Regions from separate parts of the Anaerofustis butyriciformans genome, predicted to be linked through region 1. Evidence: riboswitches for the same ligand, from Rfam matches in the RefSeq annotation. Region 1 holds a riboswitch; the other holds the start of a gene.
The links. A riboswitch is a leader RNA that binds a small molecule or an ion and turns the genes downstream of it on or off. The one in region 1 is predicted to bind lysine.
Positions count from the first base shown of each region.

Region 2: it holds a riboswitch for lysine, as region 1 does, so the genes downstream of both, V2W16_RS09780 (aspartate-semialdehyde dehydrogenase) here and V2W16_RS02845 (Na+/H+ antiporter NhaC family protein) in region 1, are expected to answer to the same signal.

Region 1 is NZ_JAYFFH010000001.1:573,779-589,200, reverse strand. It holds gene V2W16_RS02885 (insulinase family protein) at 1-2,455, shown strand, start outside; gene V2W16_RS02880 (serine hydrolase) at 2,480-3,985, shown strand; gene V2W16_RS02875 (endonuclease MutS2) at 3,988-6,378, shown strand; gene recO (DNA repair protein RecO) at 6,537-7,298, shown strand; gene V2W16_RS02865 (glycine--tRNA ligase) at 7,330-8,718, shown strand; gene V2W16_RS02860 (hypothetical protein) at 8,883-9,389, shown strand; gene ppdK (pyruvate, phosphate dikinase) at 9,477-12,110, shown strand; gene V2W16_RS02850 (GNAT family N-acetyltransferase) at 12,161-12,655, shown strand; lysine riboswitch at 12,727-12,893, shown strand; gene V2W16_RS02845 (Na+/H+ antiporter NhaC family protein) at 12,993-14,603, shown strand; gene V2W16_RS02840 (glucosaminidase domain-containing protein) at 15,085-15,422, shown strand, end outside.
Region 2 is NZ_JAYFFH010000008.1:29,895-45,316, reverse strand. It holds gene V2W16_RS09840 (polyprenyl synthetase family protein) at 1-834, opposite strand, end outside; gene xseB (exodeoxyribonuclease VII small subunit) at 837-1,064, opposite strand; gene xseA (exodeoxyribonuclease VII large subunit) at 1,057-2,271, opposite strand; gene nusB (transcription antitermination factor NusB) at 2,354-2,752, opposite strand; gene V2W16_RS09820 (Asp23/Gls24 family envelope stress response protein) at 2,776-3,144, opposite strand; gene V2W16_RS09815 (DUF6512 family protein) at 3,236-3,736, opposite strand; gene V2W16_RS09810 (ECF transporter S component) at 3,882-4,385, shown strand; gene V2W16_RS09805 (DUF1002 domain-containing protein) at 4,448-5,263, opposite strand; gene V2W16_RS09800 (O-acetyl-ADP-ribose deacetylase) at 5,423-5,938, opposite strand; gene V2W16_RS09795 (4Fe-4S dicluster domain-containing protein) at 5,919-7,433, opposite strand; gene V2W16_RS09790 (cell division topological specificity factor MinE) at 7,529-7,792, opposite strand; gene minD (septum site-determining protein MinD) at 7,801-8,592, opposite strand; lysine riboswitch at 8,872-9,046, shown strand; gene V2W16_RS09780 (aspartate-semialdehyde dehydrogenase) at 9,129-10,142, shown strand; gene dapA (4-hydroxy-tetrahydrodipicolinate synthase) at 10,144-11,025, shown strand; gene dapB (4-hydroxy-tetrahydrodipicolinate reductase) at 11,036-11,785, shown strand; gene dapD (2,3,4,5-tetrahydropyridine-2,6-dicarboxylate N-acetyltransferase) at 11,796-12,527, shown strand; gene rplL (50S ribosomal protein L7/L12) at 12,635-13,009, opposite strand; gene rplJ (50S ribosomal protein L10) at 13,057-13,578, opposite strand; ribosomal protein L10 leader region at 13,590-13,714, opposite strand; gene rplA (50S ribosomal protein L1) at 13,778-14,467, opposite strand; gene rplK (50S ribosomal protein L11) at 14,548-14,973, opposite strand; gene nusG (transcription termination/antitermination protein NusG) at 15,000-15,422, opposite strand, start outside.

The DNA.
Region 1 (15,422 bases):
AAAATACAATGGCGTTGTTTATAATGAAATGAAAGGTGCTTTTTCTGATCCTGAAGACATCCTTGCAAGAAGCATAGAGTCCAATTTATATAAAGATACTCCTTATTTCTACGAATCAGGAGGGGATCCTAAATATATTCCTGATTTAACTTATGATGAATTTTTGAATTTTCACAAAAGATATTATCATCCAATTAATTCTTACATTTATATATATGGTGATACTGATATTTTACGTCATCTTGAATATATAGATAAATCTTATCTTTGTAATTATGACAAAATAGAAATAGATTCAAAAATCAATGAACAAGTTGATTTTACTAATATTGAAAAAAGGGTGGAAAAATATTATTCTGTAAACTCAAATGAAAATATAGACAGTAAATACTTACTTGCTTTGAATTACAGTATAGGTAATGTTCTTGATGTTAAGCTTGGTCTTACTTTTGGAATATTATGTAAGATTCTTTTTGATTCAGATTCTTCTTATTTAAAGAAAGCTCTTCTTGATGCTAAAATCGCTGATGAAGTTGTTCTTGATTATAATAATGGAATACTGCAACCTGTATTTAGTGTAGTCGCTAAAAATGCAAAGAAAGATAAAATAGAAGTTTTTAAAGAGACTGTTATATCTACATTTAAAAAAATTATTAATGATGGTATAGATAAAGACATTATTAAATCTGCTATAAATAATTTTGAATTTGAATTAAAAGAAGCAGATACAGGAACATATCCAAAAGGATTAATTTATGGCATTACAATAATGGAAAGTTGGTTATATGATGGAGATCCGACTTTACTTTTAGAATATGAAAATGCGTTAGAACAAATAAAAGAAGAAGCTGAAAATGGTTTGTTTGAAAATGTTATAAAAGAATTTATTGTAGAAAATGATAAATATAACTTTGTGATACTTTCTCCAAAAGAAAATTTATCAGATAAAAATGATGAGATTTTAAAAGAAAAACTTGGTGAATTCAAAAAAAGTTTAAATGATAAAGAGTTGGAAAGCTTGGTAGATAGTACAAATGCTTTACTAAAAGCTCAACAAACGCCTGATAGTGATGAAGTGAAAGCTTTGGTTCCAAGAATATATATAAAAGACATAGATGAAAATCCTATTGTTGTAAATGATGTTGAAATTATTCATGAAGGAATTAATGATATTTATGTAAGAGTAGATGATACAAAAGATATAACTTATTTAGATATTAATTATGAAGTTTCTTTAAATTCAAACGAAGAAATTCACGCTTTGTCTCTTCTTACAAAATGTTTTGAGAATTTCGATACTAAAAACTTTGATATGATTCATTTAAATAACGAAATAAATGAAAATTTAGGTGACATTTTATTTACTGTTTCACCATATCAAAACGTAAAAAATCCTGAGAAATTCAGGTCATTCTTTACTTGCTGCATAAAGGCATTTAGTGAAAAAGAAGATAAAATGTATGAAATAATGGAAGAACTTTTATTAAGAAGTGATTTTAACAATAAAGAAAAACTAAGAGATGTTATTAAGGAAGAACTATCAAAAACACAATCTAAGATAATGTCAGCAACACATAAAATGGTTTTAAACGAAATGTTTGCTAAAATTAGTAGAAAGTTTAAGTTTATTACTCTTTTAAGTGGAATAAGTTATTATAATTTCTTAAAAGAATTAAATGATAATTTTGATGAAAAATATGAAACAATAATTAAATTGTTTAAAGAACTTGTGGATAGAATTATATCTTCAAGAAAAGATGTTATAATAACTATAAGCAAAGAAAATAAACAAACAAGTATAAACAAAGCTATAGACTTTTTAAATAAATATCAAAGTACATCTAAAACAACAATTAACTTTGATTATGAAGAAAACAAAGAAAATACTTCTATTATAATGCCTTCACTTGTTAACTATGTAGGGCAAGGATACCTATACAAAAATTTAGGATATGAATATGAAGGTTCAATGCTTGTATTAAAAAAATATTTGTCAACTGAATATTTATGGAACAATGTAAGAGTTATGGGCGGTGCATATGGTTCATTTATTCAAATTGATAAATACGGAAATTTAGGTTTAGTTTCATATAGAGATCCAAATGTAAAAAGAACTTATGATGTATATCAAAATCTTTTTGAGTGTATAAGTAATCTAGATTTAACTGATGAAGATGTAAATAAACTTATAATCGGAACAATATCTGACATGGATGTTCCTTTAACGGTATATGGGAAAATAAGAGAATATGTTTCAAGAGTATATACATTGGATACTTATGAAGATATAAAGAGAAGAAGAAAAGAAGTATTAACAACTAAAAAAGAAGATTTAATTAAACATGCTAAAATGTTTGATGAAGTAATTAAAAATTCGGTTAAATGTGTTGCCGGAAATAAAGCAAAAATAGACGAGTGTAAAGATTTATTTGATAATGAAATAACATTGTTCTAGACTAAAATATTGAAAGGATGCAATATGCAAAATAAAAAGAGATTAAAAAGAGTTCTTTTAAGCTTTTTAATGACTTTTATATTAATATTTAATATAAATTCAAGTATAAATGCAGCAGCGCCTACTGTTAAAGAAGGTTCAAGCTTGGGACTGTATTTATATGAAGATTCAACCCAAAGTGAGCTTTATAATTATAATGGGAATAAAAAAATGTACCCAGCCAGCACTACCAAAATTATGACAGCGGCCGTTACTTTGGATTATGTAAAAAATTTAGATGAAGAAGTTACCGTAGGAAGCGAACTTGATTGGCTTCCTGCCGGTAGTTCTGTATCTGATTTAATAAAAGGTGAAGTCTTATCATATGAAGATTTGCTATACGGTTTAATGATTCCTTCCGGTAATGATGCAGCCATTGTTCTTGCATGTAATGTTGGAAATATTATAAATGGAGAAAAAACTACCAAGGAAAAAGCATATGATATTTTTGTTGATGCAATGAATAAAAAAGCAAAAGAACTTGGAATGAATGATACTCATTTTGCAAATCCTCATGGATTTCATGATAGCAATCATTATTCTACACCTCATGATATGGTATTAATTGCTGCCTATGCAGATAATTATGATTTTTATAATAGGGTTGTTAATTCTACATATTATGAAACAACTACTAATAAGACAACTCATAAATGGTCAGGTCATAACTATATTATAGTTAAGTCTAGCGATTATTTTTATAACCTTGCAAAAGGAGATAAAACCGGATATACATCGGAAGCTGGAAGATGCGTAATTGTTTCCAGTGAAAATGCACAAGGTGTTAAATACTATGCAGCAGTACTTCATGCATCTTCAACAAAAGAACAATTTACATATGCAAAAAATCTTTTAAAATATGGTAATACAGAAACAAAAAAATTATTAATTGAAGAAAAAGATAAAACTTTATATAAATATACTGTTCAAAATCTTGCTCTTGGAGAAACAGGAGAGCTGAAAGTTAAGGTTAACGACGATATTTATGTTTATACTAATAAAAGTTCAACTGAGGAAAATTTTAGAATAGAGTTTTCTCCAAATGAAGATTATTTAAAGAAAACAGCAGGAGAAGAATTAGAGCTTGTTAATTCAATACATGAAGATGACAATATAGGTAATATAAACGTTTATTTCAATAATAAACTTTTTAAAAGTGTTCCTGCATTTTCAAAAAGCGATGTAAATATGAGGTCGACATTTGATATATTTATTACCAATGCTCTTATATTTATAGCACTAGCCTGTCTTATTGTTATGGCTCTTGTTATTTCTTCAAAACACAGAACAAAAAAAAGAATAGAAAAGAGAAAAAAAACAAGAAGAAGAAGACTTCAAAATGAAATAAAAGCATATGGTTCACAAAGTGTAAGACCTAGGCCTGCTTATAATTCAGAGGGAAAAAAGATTAAAATCGTTAAAAAAAATAAACCTCAAAAAAGACGCCCAATTACAAAAAAAGTTTATAAAAAAGGGAAAAGAAGAAGATAAAAATGAATGATAAAACTTTTAAAGCTTTAGAATTTAATAAGATAATTTCATTAATAAGTGAACATGCTTATAGCGATAATGCAAAAGAAGAGGTATTAAGTTTGCTACCTACAGATAATATATATTTAATTTCTGATAAATTAAATGAACTTGATGAACTTATAAGATTTTCTCTTTCTTTTTCATCGCTTCCTATTTATGGTTATAAAGTAAATAAAGATATAATATCAAGAGCATCTAAAGACGGAATACTTATAAATGATGATTTTATAAATATTTCAAAAAGTATAAAATGTGCTTCTTTGGTAAAAAAACATATTTTATCTAATCTGTCACAAGAAGATGTTTTCCCTACATTAGAAGATTACGCAAATAATATTGAAGATTTATCTTATCTTCAAAAGGAAATTGACAGAGTAATAATAGATAGTGAAACCATAAGTGATAAAGCAAGCAGTACTCTTTATGATATAAGAAGAAACATAAAAAATACAAATAATAAAATAAGAGAAAAATTAAACAGTATTATAAATTCAAATAAGTATCAAAAATACTTAAGTGAAAATATTGTAACTATAAGATATTCAAGATATGTTGTTCCAGTAAAATCTGAATATAAAGGTGAGGTTAGAGGTATTGTTCATGATACATCTCAAAGTGGTGCAACATTATTTATTGAACCTGAGGCAATAGTAAATTTAAACAATAAATTAAAAGAACTTGAAATAAGTGAACAAAAAGAAATTGAAACTATTTTAAAAATTTTATCACTAAAGATAAAAGAGAATGCAAATAGTTTGAAATTTAACGAAAACATTCTCTTATATTTAGATGTTTTAAATGCAAAAGCAGATTTTTGTATAAAAAATGAATATAGTAAACCTGTTATAAGTGAAGATAACACTATTGATTTAAAAAAAGCAAGACATCCTCTTATAGATATTAATAAGGTTGTCCCTTCAAATATTGTTTTAAACAATGACTTTAAAGCTTTGATAATTACAGGTCCAAATACAGGGGGTAAGACTGTTACTTTAAAAACGGTTGGTTTATGTTCACTTTTAATGCAGTGCGGACTTTTTATTCCTGCAAATGAAAACAGCTGTTTGCCTGTGTTCGAAAATATTTTTGCCGATATAGGAGATAAGCAAAGTATTGCTCAAAGTTTAAGTACTTTCTCTTCTCATATGACAAATATAGTAGATATAGTTAATTCTTCAAATGATAAAACACTTGTATTAATAGATGAATTAGGAGCCGGTACAGACCCTGTAGAAGGTTCTGCTCTTGCGGTTGCAATTATAGACAGACTTAAGAATATCGGAGCAAAGGTTTTTGCGACAACTCATTATAGTGAAATAAAGGAATATGCTATAACTAAAAAGGATGTAATGAATGCAAGTGTTGAATTTGATGTTGAAACATTATCACCAACATATAAATTAATACTTGGTATACCAGGTAAATCAAATGCATTTGAAATTTCTAAAAAACTAGGACTTGACAGTGAAATAATTGAAAAAGCAAAGAAAAATATTAAAAAAGAAAATAGAGATATCGAAGAGCTCATAAGGGAACTTAATGATAAAACAGCTTTAGTTGAAAAAGAAAAAAATGAAGTAGAAAAATTGTTAGCTGAAAATGAAAAATTAAATGACGAGCTAACTAAGGAAAAAGAATATATAGAAAATAACAAATCAAAAATTATGCTTGATGCTTCCTTAAAAGCTAAAGATATTATTGCTGATGCAAAAAGAGAATCTAAAGAAATTATAAACAAATTAAATAAAATTAGCATTCCAAAAAATGTTAATGCAAATAATGATAAATATAAAAAAGATATAGATAAAATTAAAAACCAAATTAAAGAAAAAGAAGAACTTTTAAATTCTTATATTCCTTCTCATGAAATAAAGAAACAAGAGAATAAGCAAAGTAAAAAAGAAGATTTCAAAGTAGGGCAGGAAGTATATATAAAGAGTTTGGATCAATATGCGACAATACTTGGATTTGATAATAAAAATAATGTATTTATTCAGGCAGGTATAATAAAAACAAAGATTCCAATTTCTAAAATAGAGCCTTCAAAAAGAGAAAAAGAACAGTTACAAAAATCAGTAATTAAATATTCAAATACAAAAGCGAAAACTATAAAAACAAGTTTGGATTTAAGAGGAATGTATGCGGATGATGCTATTTTAAAAGTCGAAAAATATTTAGATGATGCATATTTAGCAAACTTAAAACTTGTTACAATAATTCATGGGAAAGGTACCGGGGTACTAAAAAAAGCCGTTAGTGAACTACTAAAAAATCATCCATATGTAAAAAAATACAGACTTGGTGATATAGGTGAAGGTGGAGATGGTGCTACTGTTGTAACATTAAAATAATATATATTACTTTTTATTAAAATTTTTTTCTTATATTTTAAATAATTTAACTAGAAATTTTAAACATGTTAAATTAATTTAATACTTATTGAAAATATAATATATTTATGTAATAAAATTGCATTAGATATTTGATAAATGATATTTTAGAGGGGTTTATGTTAAGAGAATATCATGGTATAGTTATAAAAAATATTAAATATTCGGATAATGACAGGATACTTACTGTATTTACAAAAGAAAGAGGAAAAATAAGTGTTATGGCAAAAAACGCTGCTTCAAAAAGAAGTAAAGTAATAGCCCAAACAAGCACATTTTCTTATAGTTATTTTGTATTATATCCGGGGAAAAATTTTTATACTTTAAAAAGTGCGGATTATATTAAAAGTTTTCCGGGAATACAAACCGACCTTGAGAGACTTTCTTTTGCAAGTTATATTTGTGAGCTTATTGATATATTTTATGAAGATAAAATGGAAGAAGAAATAACTTTTAATCTTTTATTTTATACTTTAGGTTTAATTCAAAAATGTAAAATAGAAAATATATCTTTTGTAGCACTTATGTTTATGTTAAAGCTGCTTGGTATTTCAGGGATTATTCCTGATTTTAAATATTGTAATTTATGCGGTGATGCAAAATGCAGTGAGTACTACCTTGATTTTGAAAGCAGTATTCTATCTTGCAAAAAATGTACAACAAAGTATTTTTCATCAAACAAATTAACTTTAAAGCAAATAAATTTAATTAATGAACTAACTTATATAAACTTAAAGGATATTAAAAATATTGATTTTACTAAGGTATCTTTAAAAGAATGTAACAATATAATTGTAATTTTGAATAATTATATAACTTATAATCTTCAAAAGAAAACAAATAGTTTTAAATTTTTATCAGATATGATAAAATTAAGTTAATATATGCAATAAATAAAAAATGGAGGAAAAAATGACAAGAAGGCTTAGTTTAAATGAAATAATAAGTATTACAAAAATGAGAGGAATAATATTCCCAGGTTCTGAAATTTATGAAGGACTTGCAAATAGTTTTGATTATGGTCCTGTTGGAACACTTATTTTAAATAATGTTAAAAATGCATGGTTTAAAAAATTTATTCAAGAATCACCTTACAATGTTGCGCTTGATAGTGCTATTTTGGTTAATCCAAAAGTTTGGGAAGCAAGTGGTCATCTTAAAAACTTTAATGATCCTTTAATGGATTGTAAAAACTGTAAATCACGTTTTAGAGCTGATAAATTAATTGAAGATGATTTGGAAAAGAAAGGTCTTGATGCAAATGCTGACGGATGGAGTAATGAAAAAATGGAAAATTATATTGAAGAAAACAATATAGTTTGTCCAAATTGCGGTAAACATGATTTTACAAAAATAAGACAATTCAACTTAATGTTTAAAACTTTCCAAGGTGTGACAGAAGATAGTGTAAATACAATTTATCTAAGACCGGAAACTTGTCAGGGGATTTTTATAAACTTTAAAAATGTTCAAAGATCAACAAGAAAAAAATTACCTTTTGGTATAGGACAAATTGGTAAATCTTTCAGAAATGAAATTACACCTGGTAACTTCATTTTTAGAACAAGAGAATTTGAACAAATGGAACTTGAATTTTTCTGTGAACCAAAAGATGAAATGAAATGGTTCGAATATTGGAGACAATATTGTTTTGATTTCTTAGTTTCTCTTGGAATTAATAAAGAAAACATTAGATTTAGAGATCATGCAAAAGAACAATTATCTCATTATTCAAATGCTACAACAGATATTGAATATGAATACCCATTCGGATGGGGAGAACTTTGGGGAATAGCAGACAGAACTGATTTCGATTTAAAATCACATGAAGAATTTTCTGGAAAAGATATGAAATATGTTGATCCTATAACAAATGAAAAATTCCATCCTTATTGTATAGAACCAAGTGTTGGAGCAGGTAGATTATTCTTTACACTTCTTTGTGATTGTTATGTAGAAGAAACTCTTGAAGATAACACAACAAGAAATGTATTTAAGTTACATCCTTATTTAGCTCCTTATAAAGTGGCAGTTCTTCCTTTAACAAAGAAATTATCTGAAAAAGCAACTGAAGTATATGCTGAACTTTCTAAACATTTTATGGTTGATTATGATGAAGCAGGTAATATTGGTAAGAGATATCGTAGACAAGATGAAATTGGTACTCCTTACTGTGTTACAATAGACTTTGATACATTGGAAGATGGTGCTGTTACTGTTAGAGACAGAGATTCAATGGAACAAGAAAGAATAAAAATTGAAGATTTAGTTAAATATATTAGTGAAAAAGTTATGTTTTAATATAACATAAAACAACAATAGTTACACTTGTCATATTAGTTGAAAAATATGGCAAGTGTAATTTTTTTTATAGGGTATTTTTATTGTAATTGTTTAAAAAATATAGTAAAATAATATTAATAATTAATGTAAAAGTTTAAATTATATATTTAGAGGAGAAAAGTATGTCATTAAAAGATATTATCAACATGCATAACAGAGAAAAAGAAGAAAAAAAACAGTTAAGGCTTAGAAAGAAAATAGAAAAGAAAAAAACTATTGAGCCTATGACTAGAGAACAAATAGAGGAAAAAGGGGATATACTTGAACTTTTTAAAGAAAAAATAGATTACAGAGCAAGATGTTTGGAGCAAAAACGTATCGTTGATGCAAACATTACCAATAAAGATATTATGACTATTATCGATATTATGTTGGAAGATTTTGATAAGTATAAAGAGTTTTTACTTGAACAATGTAAAAACGGAAGTTATGAACTTAAATATTCAGCAAGTGTTATTTGTCTTAGAACAGGTTTTAACACAAACGAAGCTTTGGAAAATTTAAGATATTTTGCAAGACATAAAAAACAAAATGGTGTTATTGCATATGAAGCAAGAGAAATCTTAAAAAGATTTCATGAAAAAAGACTTCCGGCCTATGAGGGATTTGAAGTTCAATATAAAAATTAGTTAATATGCTGTTTTACAGCTTATTATAAATATTACAGTTTTTTACTGTGTAATGTCATAAACATTTATTGAGGAGGATGGTTAAAAATGTGTGCTAAAAAATTTGTTTATGCCTTTAAAGAAGGAAATGCAAGCCAAAGAGATTTACTTGGTGGTAAAGGAGCAAACTTGGCAGAAATGACAAGTATAGGTTTACCAGTACCACAAGGTATTACAATTACAACAGAGGCTTGTATAGATTATTACAAAACAGGTTGTGAAATTGACAAAGAAATTGTCAATCAGATTTATGAAAAATTAGCTGAACTTGAACAAATAACAGGAAAACAGTTTGGCGGGGTTGAAAATCCATTGTTGGTTTCAGTTCGTTCTGGAGCAAAGATATCAATGCCTGGAATGCTTGATACAATATTAAACTTAGGTTTAAACGACAGAACAGTTGAAGCTTTAGCAAGGAAAACAGGAAACGAAAGATTTGCATATGATAGTTATAGACGTTTTATACAAATGTTTTGTGATGTTGCACTTGGAATGAATAGAAATTTATTCGAAGATATTCTTACAACAAGGAAAAAACAACAAGGTTATAAATATGATACCGAACTTACAACTTTTGATTTAAAACAAGTTGTAAAACAATACAAAGAATTATTCTTAGATCAAAAAGGATATGAATTCCCAGATGATCCAAAAGAACAATTAATGGCTGCTGTTGAAGCTATTTTTAAATCATGGAATAATCCAAGAGCTATTGCTTATAGAAAATTAAATGATATACCAAATCGTATTGGTACTGCTGTAAACGTTCAATCAATGGTTTACGGTAATATGGGTCAAACATCAGGAACAGGTGTTGCATTTACGAGAAACCCTGCAACAGGTGAAAATAAAATTTTCGGTGAATTTTTGATGAACGCTCAAGGTGAAGACGTTGTTGCTGGTATTAGAACACCTCAACATATTGATACTTTAAAAGATGTAATGCCTTCAGTTTACGAAGAATTTATAAATGCATGTAAACTTTTGGAAAATCATTACAAAGATATGCAAGATATTGAATTTACAATTGAAGAAGGTAAATTATACTTACTTCAAACACGTTCAGGAAAGAGAACTGCTCAAGCTTCATTAAAAGTTGCAGTAGATATGGTTGAAGAAGGTTTGATTACAAAAGAAGAAGCTATCTTAAGACTTGAGCCTTCTACATTAAATCAATTATTACATAAAGGATTTGATGCTGATGAGTTAGCAAAAGCAATTCCTTTGACAAAAGGTCTTCCTGCTTCTCCTGGTGCTGGATGCGGTAAAATTTACTTCTCAGCAGAAGACGCTGTTGAAGCAAAAGAAAGAGGCGAAGAGGTACTACTTGTTAGAAAAGAAACTTCTCCTGAAGACATTGAAGGAATGAACTCTGCAAATGGTATTTTAACTGCTACAGGAGGTATGACATCTCATGCTGCAGTTGTTGCCAGAGGTATGGGTAAATGTTGTGTAGCCGGTTGTGAAGCTGCCCATGTTAACGAAGAAGAAAAATATGTTGAAATAGGCGGTAAGATATTCTATGAAGGATATTACTTATCAATAAACGGTTCAACAGGTAATGTATACGAAGGAAAAATTAAGACTGTAGATGCTGTTTTATCAGATGACTTTAATAAAGTAATGGAATGGGCTGATGAAATAAGAAGACTTAAGATAAGAACAAATGCAGATACAGTAAAAGATGCAACTGTTGCTGCTAATTATGGTGCAGAAGGTATCGGATTATGTAGAACAGAGCATATGTTCTTTGAAGCTGATAGAATTTTTGCTTTTAGAAAAATGATCTGTGCTAAAACATTAATTCAAAGAGAAGAAGCTTTAGCTGAAATTTTACCAATGCAAAAGAATGATTTCAAAGGATTATTCAAAGCAATGGGCGGAAAACCAGTTGTTATCAGACTTCTTGACCCACCACTACATGAATTCCTTCCTAAAGAAGATGAAGATATCAAGCAACTTGCAAAAGATATGGGATTAACATTTGAAGAATTGAAAGCAAGAGTAAATGAACTTCATGAACTAAACCCAATGCTTGGTCATAGAGGTTGTAGACTTGCTGTTACTTATCCTGAAATTGCAAATATGCAAACAAGAGCTATTATAATGGCTGCAATTGAAGCAAAACAAGAAGATAATTTAGATATTACTCCTGAAATAATGGTGCCTTTAGCAGGTAGTTATTTAGAACTTAAATATGTAATTGACAGAATAAGAGAAACTGTAAATGATATATTTAAAGAAACAGGAATTAAAATTGATTACAAAGTTGGTACTATGATTGAAATACCAAGAGCTGCTTTAACTTCTGATCAACTTGCAAAAGTTGCTGAATTCTATTCATTTGGTACAAATGACTTAACACAAATGACATATGGATTTAGTAGAGATGATGCCGGAGTTTATATTAAAGAATATATTGAAAAAGGTATTTTCCCTAAAGATCCATTTGCAACAATTGATACTGAAGGTGTTGGTCAACTTGTTGATATGGCAGTTAAAAAAGGTAGATCAGTTAATCCTGAGCTTCACTGCGGTGTTTGTGGTGAACAAGGTGGGGATCCTGCAAGTATAGAATTCTTTGATAGTGTAGGACTTGACTATGTATCATGTTCTCCATTTAGAGTTCCTATTGCAAGACTAGCGGCTGCTCAAGCAAGAATAAAAAATTCTAAAAAATAAATATTAAAAAAAGGCACTTATAAAAGTGCCTTTTTTTGAAGGTTAAATATATGAATAAAGACTATAAGATAAGAAAAATAAAAAGTAATGAAGTATCTTTTTTGAAAGATTTTACTTATTATGCAATTTATGTTGGAAATAATATTACAATTTCAAAAGATATTTTAAAAGATCCAAATATTAAAATATATTATGAGAATTTCAAATTAAATAAAGATATTTGTTATGTATGTGAACATAAAGGAAAAATTATTGCTATGATTTGGAGCATATTGTTTGATGATAATATACATGGATATGGATATGTTTCGAAAGAGATTCCTGAATTATGTATGTCTGTAGAAAAAAGTTACAGAAATAAAGGTATTGGAGAAAATTTATTAAAAATATTTTTACTAAATTTAAGACCAATGTATAATAATGTATCTTTATCTGTAAGTAAAGATAATTATGCAAAGGATTTATATTTAAAATATGGGTTTGAAATTTATAAGGAAAACAAAGATGACTATATAATGTTAAGTGGGAAAAAGAAAATTTTTTGATAAATTTATTATATATAAAATATAACTTGACAATATTATGTAAAAATGTTAAAAAAGAAAGGTAAATATATAAAAATGATAGAGGTGCGGTGTTCATCAGTACTTTATATTGTATTTTGGGATTTATATAAAGGAAAGGGGATACTGCCGAAGAGTATAAATTACCCAAATAATTTATATTCTGGTATATTATATAATATGTAATATACTGTCACGATTGTGGAGCGCTATCTATAGTAAATTTATTTTGCCATGAATGCGTCCTAAAGTGATGTCATTTAAGGCTTTTTTATTTGTATTTATTTACATAATTTAAATAAAATTGAAGGGGTGTACTATGAAAATTTCAAAGAAGAAATTAATGACGGGTATTGCTAGCTTTATGCTTATTTTAATGTTAGTATTCCCAATCTTAGGTGCAGAAACAACTGAAGCAGCTAAACCAGCTATGTATGCAACTTTCTGGTCTTTAGTTCCTCCAATTATTGCTATTGTTCTTGCACTTATTACAAAAGAAGTTTACAGTTCATTATTTATAGGTATTGTTTTTGGCGGTATTTTTTATGCTGCAGGTAGTTTTGAAGGAACTGTAACTCATGTATTAAATGATGGTATTATTGCTGTTCTTTCAGACAGTTACAATGTAGGTATTTTAATTTTCCTTGTTGTTCTTGGAGGAATGGTTGCCTTAATGAATAAAGCAGGCGGTTCTGCTGCTTTTGGTAACTGGGCAAGTAAAAAAATAAAAACACGTGCAGGTGCTCAACTAGCAACGATTTTATTAGGTGTATTAATTTTTATAGATGATTATTTTAATTGTTTGACTGTTGGTAGCGTTATGAGACCAATAACAGATAAACATAAAGTATCAAGAGCAAAGCTTGCTTATCTTATAGATGCTACGGCAGCTCCTGTTTGTATTATTGCTCCTATATCTTCATGGGCTGCTGCTGTGACTGGATTTGTTCCGGGGGAAGATGGGTTTTCTGTATTTATTCAGGCAATTCCTTTTAACTTTTATGCATTTTTGACAATTACAATGATGATTTCTTTGGTTTTACTCAAATTTGATTATGGTCCTATGAAAAAACATGAGGAAAATGCATCAAAAGGAGATTTGCATTCTATTTTAAATTCGGGGTTTGTTGAAGAAGAATATAGTGATGTAAATGAAAAGGGCAAAGTAATAGATTTGGTTATTCCTATAATTTCTCTTATAATATGTTGTATTATTGGAATGGTTTATACTGGCGGTTTGTTTTCCGGAGCAGGATTTATAGAAGCCTTTTCAAACAGTGATGCATCTGTGGGATTATCTATAGGTAGTATATTTGCTTTGTTTATAACTGTTATTTTATATGTTGCAAGAAAAGTTTTGAAATTCAATGAATGTATGGATTGTATTCCAGAAGGGTTTAAAGCTATGGTTCCTGCTATTTTGATTTTGACTTTTGCTTGGACATTGAAAGCTATGACAGATAGTTTGGGAGCTGCTGAATTTGTTGGAGGTATGATGCAAAATAACGCAGCTTCTTTAATGAACTTTTTGCCGGCAATCATATTTTTGGTTGGATGTTTTTTATCTTTTGCAACGGGTACATCTTGGGGAACGTTTGGTATACTTATTCCGATAGTAGTTTCTGTATTTGCTAATTCAAATCCTCAACTAATGATCGTATCAATTTCTGCATGTATGGCCGGTGCTGTATGTGGAGACCATTGTTCTCCTATTTCCGACACGACAATTATGTCTTCAGCCGGTGCAAGATGTGATCATGTCAATCATGTATCGACTCAGCTTCCTTATGCTATGACTGTAGCAGCCGTATCCTTTGTAACATACATTATTGCAGGTTTTGTTCAAACAGCATGGGTATCACTTCCTATTGGTATAGTACTAATGGTAGCTGTTTTATATGCTATAAAGAATATAACTAAAAATAAATAATAAAAATATTTCAAATACAATAAAAAGCATCATTTAATGATGCTTTTTTTTATTTAAAAATAATTATATGTTTGAAATATATATAAGCTTATATGATATTTCAGATAGTAAGATAGGGTAGGTGATAGTATACATATATTAATATTTAACGAATAGTAAGTTTTAATGAAATAAAAATTTTACAGAATATAAAGTTATATATCTTTTAAAATGACTAAAAAGTAAGGAGGTTTTTGCATTATTTTTATATATAACAAATATTTTATATAAAAATAATGTTACAAACAATATATAAAAATGTAATAACTATATTTACGATTGTGTTTGTATGTAATATATGTACAATATATAGTATATAGTTATTTTTTTATGTGAAATTTGTGTGTATTATGTAACTTTTAATTGAAAAAAAATGGAAAAAATGATATATTTATTGTAGATTATTGTCTAAAGAGGATTAAGCTTTAAGGGGGGTACGACCGTGACAAAAATAAGAAAAAATTTAGGAACTTTTATTTTAACAATTTTATGTTTATTAATGGTTTTTAGTTTTCAAAATTTCGGTGTTGTAAATGCTGCTTCGGGATTAGAAGACGAAAACCAAACAAAACTTGATCAGGCTACTGGTGTAGACACTGATGGGGATGTTTTTAATGTAGAAGACGACGATAGTGGAAAAGTTGAAAGTAACGGAGTTTCAACTTTTAGTGCAAGAAGTTCTTCTGTAAAAATTGTAAACTTTAGAACAAAAGGTAATGCAGTAACTAATTATACAGAAGTTTCAACTGGCGTTTCCGGATATACTAATGGTGCTTATGG
Region 2 (15,422 bases), on a different contig from region 1:
ACTTTCATCAAAATCCGAAAGACTTTCAAGAGCAATATTTAAAAGTTGTTCTACTTTTTCATATGATTTTTCTAACCCGTAAACATACGGATATGTCATTTTGTTTCTTTCCTCATCCATCCCAACATTTTTACCTAAAGTTTCACTATCAGATACTACATCTAATATATCATCAACAACTTGGAACATTAAACCTATAGAATCAGCATATTTCTTAAAAGATTCCATCTTTTCTTCATCTGCTCCTCCTATAATAGCTCCGCTTAATATGCAAGCTCTAAGAAGCGCACCTGTTTTATTATCATGAATAAAATTAAGAGTTTCTCCGTTTGGTTCTTTCCCTTCACTTATCATGTCCATAACCTGACCTGCAACCATTCCGTTTATACCTGCAGCATCAGCAATAACTTCCATTGCATCTACATATCTTGTTATATTTTTAGCCTTTTTACAATTTTTAATCATTGTTTCATATGCAAGATTTAATAGACTGTCTCCTGCAAGAAGAGCCATTGCCTCTCCGTATAAAACATGATTTGTCGGTTTTCCTCTTCTTAACTCATCATCATCCATACATGGTAAATCATCATGAATAAGAGAATATGTATGAATCATCTCTATTGCAGCCATTAAAGGATATGCTTCTTTTATATCTCCCCCAACAGCCTTACAAGATTCCATCAAAAGAATAGGTCTTATTCTTTTACCACCTACAAACAATGAATAATTAAAACTTTCAAATATTATTCCAGGTTTACCTTCTTTAACGGTATATTTATTTAATATATCTTCAACAAATAATTGTTTTTCTTTTAATTCTTTCTTTATATCCATGTTTAAGCCTCTTCAAAATTTTTTATAACAGCTTCACCGTCTTTTTCTGCTACAAATACTTTTACTTTCTTTTCTGCATCTAGAAGTTCTTCTTTTAACTCTTTTATTAAAATTCCGGCTTCATCATATAATTTAACACTATTATCAAGTGTAATCTTGGATTCTTCCATTAACTTACTTATTTCTTCAAGTCTTGATAATTTTTCTTCAAATGTTTTTTTATCACTCATTGTTTTCACCTTCAATACTGTTTATTGTAGAAATAAACTTACCGTCTTTCATCCTTATTTTTATAATATCGTTTATATTTGCTTCACTAACAGAAGTAATAACATTATTATCCTTTTCAACTATCGCAAAACCTCTATCTATAATACTTTCAACAGAAAGAGTTTTAATTAGTTTTTCTAAAGAATTTAATTTTTGTTTATTAAAACTAATTTTATTACCAAAAGACAAATCAATGGAATCTTTTAAATTATCAACATACTGTTCCATATTTTCAATATATGCATTTGGTCTTTTTATTACAGGTTTATTTATTACATTTTCTATTCTTTGTTTATAAGAATCAATTAAATTATTTAAACTGTTTGTAGTCTTTCTTTCATATTCATCAATTGTAAAAATAATATTATCCAACGGTTCACTTACAATTTCTCCTGCAACAGATGGTGTTGGAGCTCTAAAATCTGCGACAAAATCACATATAGTAAAATCAGTTTCATGTCCTACGGCAGAAACCACAGGAATTTTACTGTCATATACAGCTTGAGCAACTACTCTTTCATTAAAAGCCCAAAGTTCCTCAATACTTCCTCCACCTCTTCCTGTTATTATCACATCAGCAAGGTTAAGGCTATTTATATCGTATATCATTTGAGCAACGTCTTCTCCGCTTCCCTCACCTTGAACAAGTACAGGACAAACAATTATTTCAATATTCTTATTTCTTCTTTTTATAACGCTTATTATATCTCTTACGGCTGCACCCGTCTTGGATGTTACAACAGCTACTCTACTGATAAATCTAGGTATAGGCTTCTTAATGCTGTTATCAAAATATCCCTTTGCTTTTAACTCTTCAAGCAATTTATTATATTCTTCATATAATCTTCCTATACCCTTTTTTTTCATACTACGGACATATAATTGATAATTACCGTTCTTTTCAAAAACAGACACATTACCCTCTATTATAACTTTCATGCCATCTTTAGGCTCAAAATCCAGAGAATATGTGTCTGCTCGAAACATAACGCAATTTATTTTACCTTTATTATCTTTTATTGAAAAATATAAATGTCCGGAAGAATGTCTCTTATAATTTGAAACTTCCCCCTCTACTTTTAAATTAGACAATAATTCATCATAATCAAGTAAAGTCTTAATATATCTATTTACATCCGTGACGGTTAAAATTACATTATCTATCATTTTAATCCTCACTATACCCAAAACCATATCATCTGGTATTGGATACTATATTATAATATATTCATATACAAGTCAATAAATATTAACTAACTTTTTTATATACACTATTTAATAACCCGTTTACAAAACTTGCCTCTTTTTCATCTGAGTATGTATGAGCCAACCCAACAGCTTCATTTAAACCTACCAAAGCAGGAATATCATCATTATACATAATTTCAAAAACGCCAAGTCTCAAAACAGCTATTACATGATTTGAAAGTCTTTCAAACTTCCAACCTTTTAAATTTTCTTTTATTATTCCATCAATTTCATCAAGATTTTCTAATATACCTTTAATGGTCTTTTTTGCATACTCACCTTGAGTTCCTTTTAAACCATTATCTATAATCATTTGTTCATATCTTTCATTAAAATCATCATGGAAACTCATTTGAAAAATAATTTTATATACTAAATCTCTTGCTACGTCTCTTTTCAAAATTTAACCCCTTTAAAATATATTTAACATTCTAATCCTTCAATATATATATTAACTTGAATTACATTGTATCCTGTCATAGATTCAACAGATTGTTTAACTTTTTTCTTAACTTCATCTGTTAAATCAGGTATTATTGCTCCGTATTTTATAATTAAAGAAATATCAATAATAATTTTATTACCACTTATTATTGTTTTTACACCTTTTCCAACATTCTTTTTACCAAATATTTCTCCAATATCTATACCGCCATATAGACCGCTTATACCATCAACTTCTCTTGTAACAAGTCCTACTATTGAAGTTATCACATTATCACTTATATTTAACTCATCACCTTGTTCTAAGGTTTCTCTTAAAGTAATGTTTTCATCAATAATTTTGCTCATAATTGTACCTCCTTTTCGAGAAATAAACATATACATATTAGTAACTCAATTATAACATTATTTTATTTTATTTCAAATAATTAATGAAAATTTAAATATCCATAAAAATTGGTGTATTCAGAGGATTATATGAAAAATAAACAAGTATTATTCCAAGTAAAATAATGCTCATTATACTTATTAATTTTACTTTAACTTTATCATTTTGTTCATCAAGCAAAATTTTATAACTAAAACTTTGACTTATACCTACACAAATCAAAACTAAAATAAAATAAAAAATAGTATTCATTACACCAAACATATTTTTAAAAGTATAAAAAAACATTGGAATACTAAAAACAAGAATATATGTACTTATTGCTTTTGCAAGAAAAAAATTATCATTATACTGAATTTTACAAATCATTTCTATAATCATAAAAAACATATAAGAAAAATATACAACTTTCATTTGCTCCAACATACTATTATTTCCTGCACATATAAATTTAAAGAAATCAAACTCAGTAAGAAAATATAAATTTGATAATAAAAAAACAAATAAAGTAATAAAAATAATTCCAAATCGTTCAACTTTTATAAGTTTCATAACATTACCTCCCTTTTATACAAATAATATATAAAAAGATACATAAAAATAATGTCGTTTTAAAATAGAAATAAAACTTTATTATTGAAAATTTAATAATGTAGTATTAAAATAAAAACAACTTAGATCTGACAGGAGGGAAAATATGACTAACAAAAAAACATTAAATATTGTTCTTACTGGAGTAATGGCAGCGTTTATATATATTGCAACATATATAAATATAAGACTCCCAATTTCATTTACAGACGGCGGACTTATACATTTAGGAGGAGCAGTTCTTGTTATTGCAACTTTTCTTCTTATGCCTGTTGAAGCAGGACTTGCGGGAGCAATAGGTATGGGGCTTTTCGATTTATTAAGTCCTTATGCAGTATGGGCACCATTTACTTTCGTAATAAGACTTGTTCAAGGAATCGTTGTTTCTAAAATATTATTAAAAGGTGGAATTTCTAAAACAGTATTTGCAATGATAGCTTTTACCATAATAGGAATGGTCGGATATTATATGGCTGAAGCTTTTATTTATGGCAACTGGATTGCACCAATGGCGTCAATGCCAGGAGAATTTATTTCTGATATGGTAGCCGTTGTAATTGGCGTTCCTGTAGCAAAAATATTAATGAAATATAAAATAAGTTACAAATAAAAAAAGCACATATAATGTGCTTTTTTTATTTACATAATTATATAATATTAACTTTTATATTTTTAGTTAAATAATCCTTTAAAGAAATTTACTATTTTATCCCAAATACCAAGATCAGCAAATTGATTTGAAATATTTTTAAGTTCATCCATTACTCCGCTAAAATCAACATTTTCTAAACTTCTAACTAAATCAAGAAGTTGATCTAATTGTTCATCTGTAAGAGAAATGTTCATTCCGTCAGCAATATTTTTTATTTCTTCTTTTACTTGCTCATCATCCATATTTTTAAAATCATCTATAGATAATTTTAATTCATTTACAAGCTGAGAAGCATCTTCACTTCCAATATCATCAGATAATTCCCCTGTAGTAACAAGTTCTTCAGTAGCAGCTTCTTTTGCTTCTTCTGAAACTGTTTCGCCACTCATTTGTTCATATGCTTTATAAACTCCTGTTAATGCTGCAGTACCTGAAACTTCAAATGGCGCTGCAATAACAATTTTTGCATCTTTAATACCAACAGTTAAAAGTGCATTTTGATATATGTCTTCTGTTAGCCAGTTTATATTATGAAGTTCAATATCTAAACCAGCACCTTCATTTTGTGTTTCAATATAAATAGAAGATATACTGTTTGAACCTATTCTTGATGGATCAACATCCTCAAGATATTGTTTTTCATCATCATGAGTTACAGTAACTTCATCTACACTTCCTTCACTAACGCCAAAGTAATCATAAACTGTTTTTCTTTGGCTCTCATTTAAATCTCCTCCGATAGCAACCATCTGTTTACCAGATTCTATCGCGAAAACATTTGATAATGGTACCATTATCATCATAATTGATAAAACAATACTTAATATTTTTTTCATATTCTACTCCATTAAATTTTATTTCGATTTCAACATGATACCACAAGTTTCATGTTATTACCATGTTTTTAATAAAATTATAATAATTAAAATAATATAAAACTACTAAAATATTTTGGATGTAAAATATTTATTTTAAGTAAAAATTTAATTACCAGCTTATCTAGTATATTTCTCTAATGCATTTTTATAATACTCATAGGTATTATTATCAAAACAAACCATTATAACTTCTTCAATTGAATTGTTTTTCTTAAGAAAATTCAATATAGTCTTTATGGCAATGTCACTTGCTTCTTTTAATGGATAAGAATAAACACCAGTACTTATTGAAGGGAAAGCGATTGTCTTTATTTTATTTTCAACTGCAACTTTAAGAGAATTTTCATAAGCATTTTTAAGAAGTTCGCTTTCGTTGTTATTTCCTCCCCTATAAATTGGCCCAACAGTATGAATAACATATTTCGAAGGAAGATTATATCCTTTTGTTATCTTTGCCTCTCCTGTTCTACATCCATTAAGAGTCATACATTCTTCTAAAAGCTCCCTTCCTGCAGCTCTATGAATTGCACCGTCAACACCTCCCCCTCCAAGAAGAGAGGTGTTGGCAGCATTTACTATTGCGTCTGTTGTTTCTTTTGTAATATCCCCTATTTTAATGTTCAACTTTGACATTTTCTTCTCCGATTTCTTTAATATATTCATTTTCATATGCTTCTTTGGATTTGGCTTCATTTTCAAAAGATTTTATTCCTTTTTCTGCTTTTGTTTGAGATATCAAAGTACCCATTCCTCCAACACAACCTCCTGGACATCCCATTCCTTCAAGTAAATATCCGTCTCTCTTACCCATTTTCGCAAGAGTTAAAATCTTTTTACAACCGTTAAGTCCATCAGCTCTATCATTTGGCACTTCAAGTTCAGGATCAAATTTCTTAATTGCTCCTATAATAGCTTTGCTTACACCACCTGAATATCCATAACCTCTACCTGCTGCTGTTGCATCTTCCATATGTTCACCTTTTAAGTCACTTACTCTTATTCCTTTTGCTTCAAACATTCCATACACTTCTTCAAATGTTAATACATAATCTACATCGCTCTTTACGCTTCTTCTGTTAGCTTCCAATTTCTTTGCACTACAAGGTCCAATAAATACAATCTTTGAATCTGGATGCTTTTCTTTTATTATTCTTGCACATGCAACCATAGGTGTAAGAGCAGGTGAAACATAAGGAGCAATATCAGGATAATCTCTTTTTGCCATAACTGCCCATGAAGGACAACATGAAGTTGCAAGGAAAGGTTCTTTACCTGTTTTAACTTTTTCAATAAAATGCTTTGCTTCCGCAACAGCCCCCATATCAGCACCAAGAGCTACTTCAACAACATCATAAAAGCCTAGTTTAATTAGTGCTTCTTTTATTTTTTCGGGACTTGCATCACTTCCAAACTGTCCAACAAAAGCAGGAGCAATTTCTGCTATAACTTTTTTATTGTTTTGAATTGATTTTATTGTTTGATAAATCTCTGATTTATCACTTACTACACCAAAAGGACATGAAACAATACATTGCCCGCAAGAAACACATTTATCATAATCTATTTTTGCGTGACCTTCATTATCGCTTATATAAGCATTTACTCCACAAGCTGCTTTACAAGGTCTATCATATTTTACAATGGCATTATAAGGGCAGGCGGAAACACATTTACCACATCTAATACATTTATCTTTATTAATAACACTTTTACCATTTTCAAAATATATTGCATCAACAGGACAAACTTCACTACAAGGATGAGCATAACAGCCTCTACAATTATTTGTTACAAAAACTGTATTTTCTTCACACTTCATACAAGCATCAGTTACAACATTTACAAGAGGAAGATTTAATACGTTCTTTTCATTTTTTATATTCTCAATATCTTTTTCTTTATTATATGGATTACTTTCTGTTGTAGCATCAAGCCCAAAAGCAAGTCTTAATCTTTCCAAGATTAATAACGTTTCTCTATTTTTATCAGTTATTTTGTTATCTTCTTCCATGACAATTTTTTTTGCTAAATTTTCTAAATCAATATCTAAATTTTCATATGCTACTTTTGCAACTTCTTTAAAAACTTTTCTTCTAATATCAACGATAGGGGTAAATATTTCTTTCATTACATTTCTCCTTTTTTTCTTATTATAATTTATTTTTAACATTTATTACAAAATTAATAGAAAAAAATAAAAAAAAGAGATGAAATACATCTCTTTTAATTTTTAATAACCATAAGCGAAACCAGAACATTTTCTTCTTTTTTTTCTTTACCAAGTTTCATTTTTGTAAGATAAGTTTTGCTTCTTCTTTCATCTACCATAAAATATTCATTTACAACGCAAAGAACTTCTTTTTTTACCATTTCCAATTTGTCATTTGTTATATTCGTTCTTTCTTTCATTAGAATGTTTTGAAGTCTTTCTTTTGCTATATCTTTACTTTTATTTTCATCTGTTTTATACCTAAAAAAATCAAACATATCTCCTCCTAAAATCCAAGACTATGAACAAGCCTTTTTACCAAATTTTCTTTCTTTACAATATTTCTTATTGGTATTTCTTCCCCTGTTATTCTTCTTGCTATATCCATATACGCTTGTCCTGTTATTAAATCTTCTTTTCCCGCAACCGGCTCACCTCTATTTGAAGAAATAACAATTTCTTTTTCATCAGGAACAATTCCAATAAGTTCTATACCTAAAATATCCAAAATGTCATTTGTATCCATCATCTGACCTTTTTTCATCATATCTTCTTTTGCTCTATTAATTATTAATTTTGTATTTTCTATTCCATTTACATCAAGAAGGGATATTATTCTATCAGCATCTCTAACTGCAGAAACTTCGGGAGTGGTTACAACTATTGCATCTTTTGCACCGGCAACCGCATTTTGAAAACCTTGCTCTATTCCTGCAGGAGAATCAACTATTATGTAATCAAAAGTATTTTCAAGTTCTTTACAAATTTTTCTCATTTGAGTTGGTCTTATTGCAGTTTTATCCTTTGTTTGCGAAGCCGGAAGCAAGTATAATCCATCATAACGTTTATCTTTAATAAGCGCCTGTTTTAATCTACATCTGTTTTCAATTACATCAATAATAGTATAAACAATCCTGTTTTCAAGCCCCAATATTACATCTAAGTTTCTAAGTCCTATATCAGCATCTATAACAACAGTCTTTTTCCCCAGCTTACTTAAGGATACACCAATATTTGCAGTAGATGTAGTCTTTCCGACTCCTCCTTTTCCCGATGTAATAACCAAAGTTTTTCCCATTTTTATGTTCTTCCTCTTTTCGCTTTTTTTATAAATAATATCAATCTTATTTAAAATTTTTTGTCTTTATTTGTTAGTAAAATAAAAAAATCAATGTAACAAAAAATAATTATGAAAATATTATGAAAAAAGCAAATAAATTATATTTAAAACATTATTCAAAAAAAGATTTAATAAATTTAATTTTCAAATATAAAACTACATCAAAACTATAATAAAAGGCTTGCAATAAAACACATTTATTACTATAATAAAAACAATAGAATTTATATATCATAGTGTTAAAATAGAGGTGCAAATTTTATCAGTAATTTATTGGATATAGGTAAATATAAGTGAAAATAAATGAAAGGGAAATTTGCCGAGAATTGGCACTTTTTACCGGGTGTCTTTTCGGGCTTAATGTTAAGAGCATTAAGACTGTCATCGAGTTTGATGGAGTGCTATTCACTAATACTGATTTATTTACGTATTATGAGTCGCATTGTCGACTTTTATTTTTTATAACACTATAAAAAATATTTAGGAGGATTTTTATGGGAAAATACAATGTAGCTGTTGTTGGTGCAACAGGTGTTGTAGGACAAAAAATGATTGAAGTACTTGAAGAAAGCAAAATTGATGTTAATAACTTTTACCCTATGGCATCAATAAGATCAGCAGGAAAAAAAGTTAAATTTAACGGAAATGAATATACTGTTGAAGAATTAACAGAACATTCTTTTGACAAAGATATCGACTTTGCATTATTTTCAGCAGGCGGAGGAACAAGTTTAAAATATGCACCTATCGCAGCAAAAAACGGAGTTGTTGTAATTGATAACTCTTCAGCATGGAGAATGGATGATGAAGTACCTTTGGTTGTACCTGAAGTAAATCCAAAAGATGCTTTAAAAAACAAAGGGATAATCGCAAATCCAAACTGCTCAACTATCCAAGCAATGGTAGTTTTAAAACCTCTTCATGATGCGTATAAAATAAAAAGAGTAATTTATTCTACATATCAAGCAGTTGCAGGTTCTGGACTAAAAGGAATAAAAGATCTTGAAGAAGGAGTTAAAGGCGGTAAAAATGAATTTTACCCTGTTCAAATCGCATATAACTGTCTTCCTCATATTGATGAATTTACAGAAAACGGATATACAAAAGAAGAACTTAAAATGGTTAATGAAACACATAAAATTCTTGGTGACTACGATGTAAAAGTTACTGCAACAACAGTAAGAGTACCTGTTTTTGTAGGTCATAGCGAAAGCATCAACCTTGAATTTGAAAAACCTTTTGACCTTGAAGAGGCAAGAGAATTATTAAGAAAAGCTCCTGGCGTAATAGTAAAAGACGATATTTCAGTTCCAGAATACCCTACTGTACTTGATGCAGCAGGCGGAGATGAAGTTTACGTTGGAAGAATAAGAAGAGACTTTTCTGTTGAAAGCGGAATGAACTTATGGTGTGTAGGTGATAACATAAGAAAAGGTGCTGCATCTAATACAGTTCAAATCGCTGAATATTTAATTAAAGAAGATTTCTTTGGAAAGGAAAATAATTAATATGTCTATTTTTAAAGGTGTAAGTACTGCTTTAGTTACTCCATTTGATGAAAATAATAAAGTAAACTATAACGTACTTGAAGAACTTATTAACTCACAAATAGAAAATGGGATTAACGGTCTTGTAATTTGTGGCACAACAGGAGAATCTCCAACAGTTACCGATGAAGAAAAAGATCAAATTTTCAAAGTTTCAAATGAAGTTATAAACGGTAGAGTTCCTTTTATTGCAGGAACAGGAACAAACAATACAGAACATGTTCTTCATTTAACAGAAATGGCAGCAAAAAGAGGTGCTGATGCGGTTTTAATCAATAACCCTTATTACAATAAATCAAGTGATGAAGGAATTTATAAAAGTTATGAATATATAAGTGACAGAGTAGATGTACCTATTATTGTTTATAACGTTCCATCAAGAACAGGTAAAAATATATCTGCATCACTTGCTATTGAACTTACTAAAATAAAAAACGTAAAAGGTTTTAAAGAAGCAAGTGGAGACTTATCTCAAGTTGCAAGAATAATGAAAGATTTACCTGAAGATGTAGAATTATATTCAGGAAATGACGACCAAATCATGCCTGTTTTATCTCTTGGAGGAGATGGTGTAATTTCAACATGTTCAAACATTATTCCTAAAGAATGTGTAGCATTAACAGATGCATTCTTTAATGGAGATATAAAAACAGCAATTCAAAAACAACTTGATATCTTACCAATGTGCGATGCACTATTCTGTGAATGTAATCCAATCCCTGTAAAAACTGCCATGAAAATAATGGGACTTAATACAGGTGATATGAGACTTCCTTTAACAGAGCTAACAGGAAGTAAAAGAGATTTATTAGAAAAAACATTGAAAGAATATTCTTTAATCTAAGAGGCTAAATATGATAAAAGTTATGATAAGCGGCTTTAACGGAGCCATGGGACAAAATGTAAAAAACATAGTCGAAGGATATGAAGATATGCAAATCGTATGCGGATTTGATAAAAACATAAAAGGAAATGAAGAATATCCTATATATGATTCCTTTGATAAAATAAAAGAAGATATAGATATTGTAATAGATTTCTCTCATTTTAGTCTTGTTGACAGTTTAATAGACTTTTGTGTAAAAAACAATATTGCACTTGTATGTGCTACAACAGGTCTTGATGAAGATACAAACAAACATTTAGATGAAGCAAGCAAAACTATACCTGTATTTAAAACAGGAAACTTCTCTTATGGCATAAGTGTTGTAAGCAAAATGCTTGAACTTGGCGCTAAACTTCTTTGTGAAGATTTTGATACTGAAATAATAGAAAAACATCACAACAGAAAAGTAGATGCTCCAAGTGGAACAGCTTATATGCTTGCAGATGTAATAAAAGAAAATTCAAATAAAGAACTTGAATACAAATTTTCAAGATATGGTAAAGATGTTAAAAGAGAAAAAAGCGATCTTACAATACATGCTGTAAGAGGTGGTACTATTGTAGGAGAACATGAAGTAATCTTCGCAGGAGAAGATGAAATAATAGAAGTAAAACATACAGCATTATCAAGAAAAGTATTTGCAGTGGGAGCAGTTAAAGCAGGCAGATACATATATGATAAAGGAAATGGATATTTCCAAATGAATGATATAATTTAAGGAGAAAATAATGGATAACGCTAAATTAAAAGAACAATTTGACTTAACAAACCCTTATGAAATCGCTAAATACATTAAGGCTGCACAAAAAAGTACACCTATAAAACTTTATGTTAAAGGTGATTTAGTAGAAAATATGCTTGAAGGACTTGAATATTACGGAACACAAGGTTCTTATATTGTATTTGGAGAAAAAGAAGAAGTATTTGACTTTATTGACAGCAACAAAGATAGAATAACAAGCTATAGAATGGAATATGATAGAAGAAATTCAGCTATTCCTATGATGGATACAAATGAAGTTGAAGCAAGAATTGAACCAGGTGCAAACATCAGAGAAGGTGTACAAATTGGTAAAAATGCCGTTATAATGATGGGTGCTACAATAAACATCGGAGCTGTTATCGGCGAAGAATCTATGATTGATATGAATGCAGTTCTTGGTGCAAGAGCAACAGTAGGTAAAAGAAGCCACATTGGTGCTGGAGCAGTTCTAGCAGGAGTTTTAGAACCACCATCAGCAACACCTGTTATCGTTGGAGATGATTGTATGATAGGCGGAAACGTTGTAGTTTTAGAAGGTGTTAAAATTGGAAACGGAAGTGTCGTTGCAGCAGGAAGTGTTGTAACAGAAGATGTTCCTGAAGGCGTTGTAGTTGCAGGTGCACCTGCTAAAATCGTAAAACAAAAAGACGATAAAACAGAAGAAAAAACAGAACTTCTTGATGATCTTAGAGGTTAATAACTTAAAAATATAAGACGGATTTAATTCCGTCTTTTTTATTATCATCAGTTATATAAAACAAAAAAAGACCACATAATTGTGGTCTTTTAAAATTATAATCTAAACTATTTAAGTTCGATTTGTCCGCCAACTTCTTCGATTTTAGCTTTGATTTCTTCAGCTTCTTCTTTGCTAGCGCCTTCTTTGATAGCTTTTGGAGCGTTATCAACGATTTCTTTAGCTTCTTTAAGTCCTAAACCTGTTACTTCTCTAACAGCTTTAACAACTTTAAGTTTAGAATCACCAGCAGCTGTTAAGATTACATCAAATTCTGTTTGTTCTGCAGCACCACCAGCAGCACCAGCATCACCAGCAACTACTACTTGTGCAGCAGCAGCACTTACACCAAATTCTTCTTCTAAAGCACTAACTAATTCAGATAGTTCTAAAACTGACATAGATTTTACTTCTTCAATAATTTTATCAAATTTTTCACTCATTTTAATTTTCTCCTATTTATTTTTCTTATTTCTTTAGCTAGACAAAACTAAGCGCTTGCTTGTTCGTCTTCTTCCATTTTTTCTTTGATAGCATTGATAACACATGCAAAGTTTGAAATTGGAGCTTGTAAGCTTCCAAGCATTTTTGCAAGTAATGCTTCTCTTGATGGTAATGTTGCGATTTTTTGTAATTCTTCTAATTTAGCTACACTACCTTCGATCACACCGCCTTTAATTGTTAAGCATTCTAAAGCATTGTCTTTAGCAAATTCGCTAACAACTTTTGCTGGTGCAACAACATCTTCGTCACAAAAAGCAACTGCTGTACTTCCTTTTAATACGTCAACAAGTTCATCATATCCACATTCTTTTGCAGCAAATCTAAGGAATGTATTTTTGTAAATTTTGTAATCTACGTTTAATTCTCTTGCTTTTGCTCTGAATGCAGTATCTTGTTCAACATTAATACCTTTATAATCTACTAAAACGAAAGCTTCTGCATTTTTCATTTTTTCAACTATTTCGGCAACAATGGCTTTTTTGCTTTCTAAAATAGCTTCTGATGACACGACATTTCCTCCTATTCATAAAAAATACTCTTTCCGCAAGTTAAGAAAGAGTATTTGATAACTCCACTTCTTAACCTCGGCAGGATTGTTACGGATTATATCCCCCTGCTGTCTGCGGTATATATTAAAAGGTTAAAACCCTTTAATTATCGTGAATAATTAATATTCAATTTTTAGCTAATATATTATACTATATTAATTAGAATTTTGCAACAGAAAGTTTTACTCCAGGAGACATTGTGCTTGATAAAGTAACACTTCTGAAATATTGTCCTTTTGCTGCAGCAGGTTTTGCTTTCTTGATAGCATCGATTAAAACATTGAAGTTTTCTTCGATTTGTTCTTCACCAAAGCTTGCTTTACCAATAGCAACGTGAATAATGTTTGATTTATCAAGTCTGTATTCAACTTTACCTGCTTTAATTTCATTTACAGCTTTATCAACATCAAATGTAACAGTTCCAGATTTTGGGTTAGGCATTAAACCTTTAGGTCCAAGAACTCTACCTAATCTACCAACAACACCCATCATATCAGGTGTAGCTACAACTGCATCAAATTCGAACCAGCCTTCTTTTTGAATTTTGTCCAAATATTCTTCTGCTCCAACATAATCAGCACCAGCAGCTTTAGCAGCTTCAGCTTTTTCACCTTTAGCAAATACTAAAACTCTAACTGTTTTTCCTGTTCCGTGAGGAAGAACAATAGCACCACGAACTTGTTGGTCAGCATGTCTTGAGTCAACACCAAGTTTAACATGAAGTTCAATTGTTTCATCAAATTTAGCTGTTGCCATTTTTTTAACTAATGCTACAGCTTCATTTACATCATATAATTTACCTTGTTCAATCATTTCTTTTTTTGCAAGATAATTTTTACCTTTTTTCATTAATATATATCCTCCTGTGTGGTTACAATTTAAATACTTATTTACCTCTCCCACATATATACGAGATAAATAACCAGTTATTATTCTTCTACAGTAATACCCATACTTCTTGCTGTACCTTCGATCATGCTCATAGCAGTATCGATATTAGCAGCATTTAAGTCAGGCATTTTCATTTCAGCAATTTCTTTAATTTGATCTTTAGTAATTTTACCTACTTTGTTTTTGTTAGGTTCTCCACTACCTTTTTGTAGGTTGATAGCTCTTTTAATTAATACTGGAGCTGGTGGAGTTTTTGTAATAAATGTATATGAACGGTCTTGATATACACTGATTACAACCGGAATTATAAGACCGGCTTGTGATTCTGTTTTTGCGTTAAATGCTTTACAAAAGTCCATGATATTTACACCATGTTGACCAAGTGCAGGACCAACTGGTGGTGCTGGTGTAGCTTTTCCAGCAGGAATTTGTAATTTTATCATTCCAACAATTTTCTTTGCCATTTTTTATTCTCCTACTTTTCTTTCAATTAAAATTTTCTTACTTGTTCAAAATCCAATTCAACAGGTGTTTCTCTGCCAAACATAGATATATTAACTTTTAATTTTGCTTTATCGATATTTACTTCTTCGATAATACCGGTATAATTTTCAAAAGGTCCGGATAAAACTTCAATTTCATCTCCAACCTTAAGGTCTGTCGTCACTGTTTCTTTTTCAATTATGCCAAGATTTCTAAGTTCTTCTTCCGTTAAAGGTACTGGTTTTGACGCTGGTCCAACAAATCCTGTTACACCTCTGGTATTTCTTACGATATACCAAGCATCATCAGTCATGTACATTTTTACCAAAACATATCCGGGAAATACTTTCTTTTCAACAACTTTTCTTTCTCCGTTTTTTGTTTCTTCAACTTTATGCATAGGCACTACAACTTCTTCAATAACATCAGA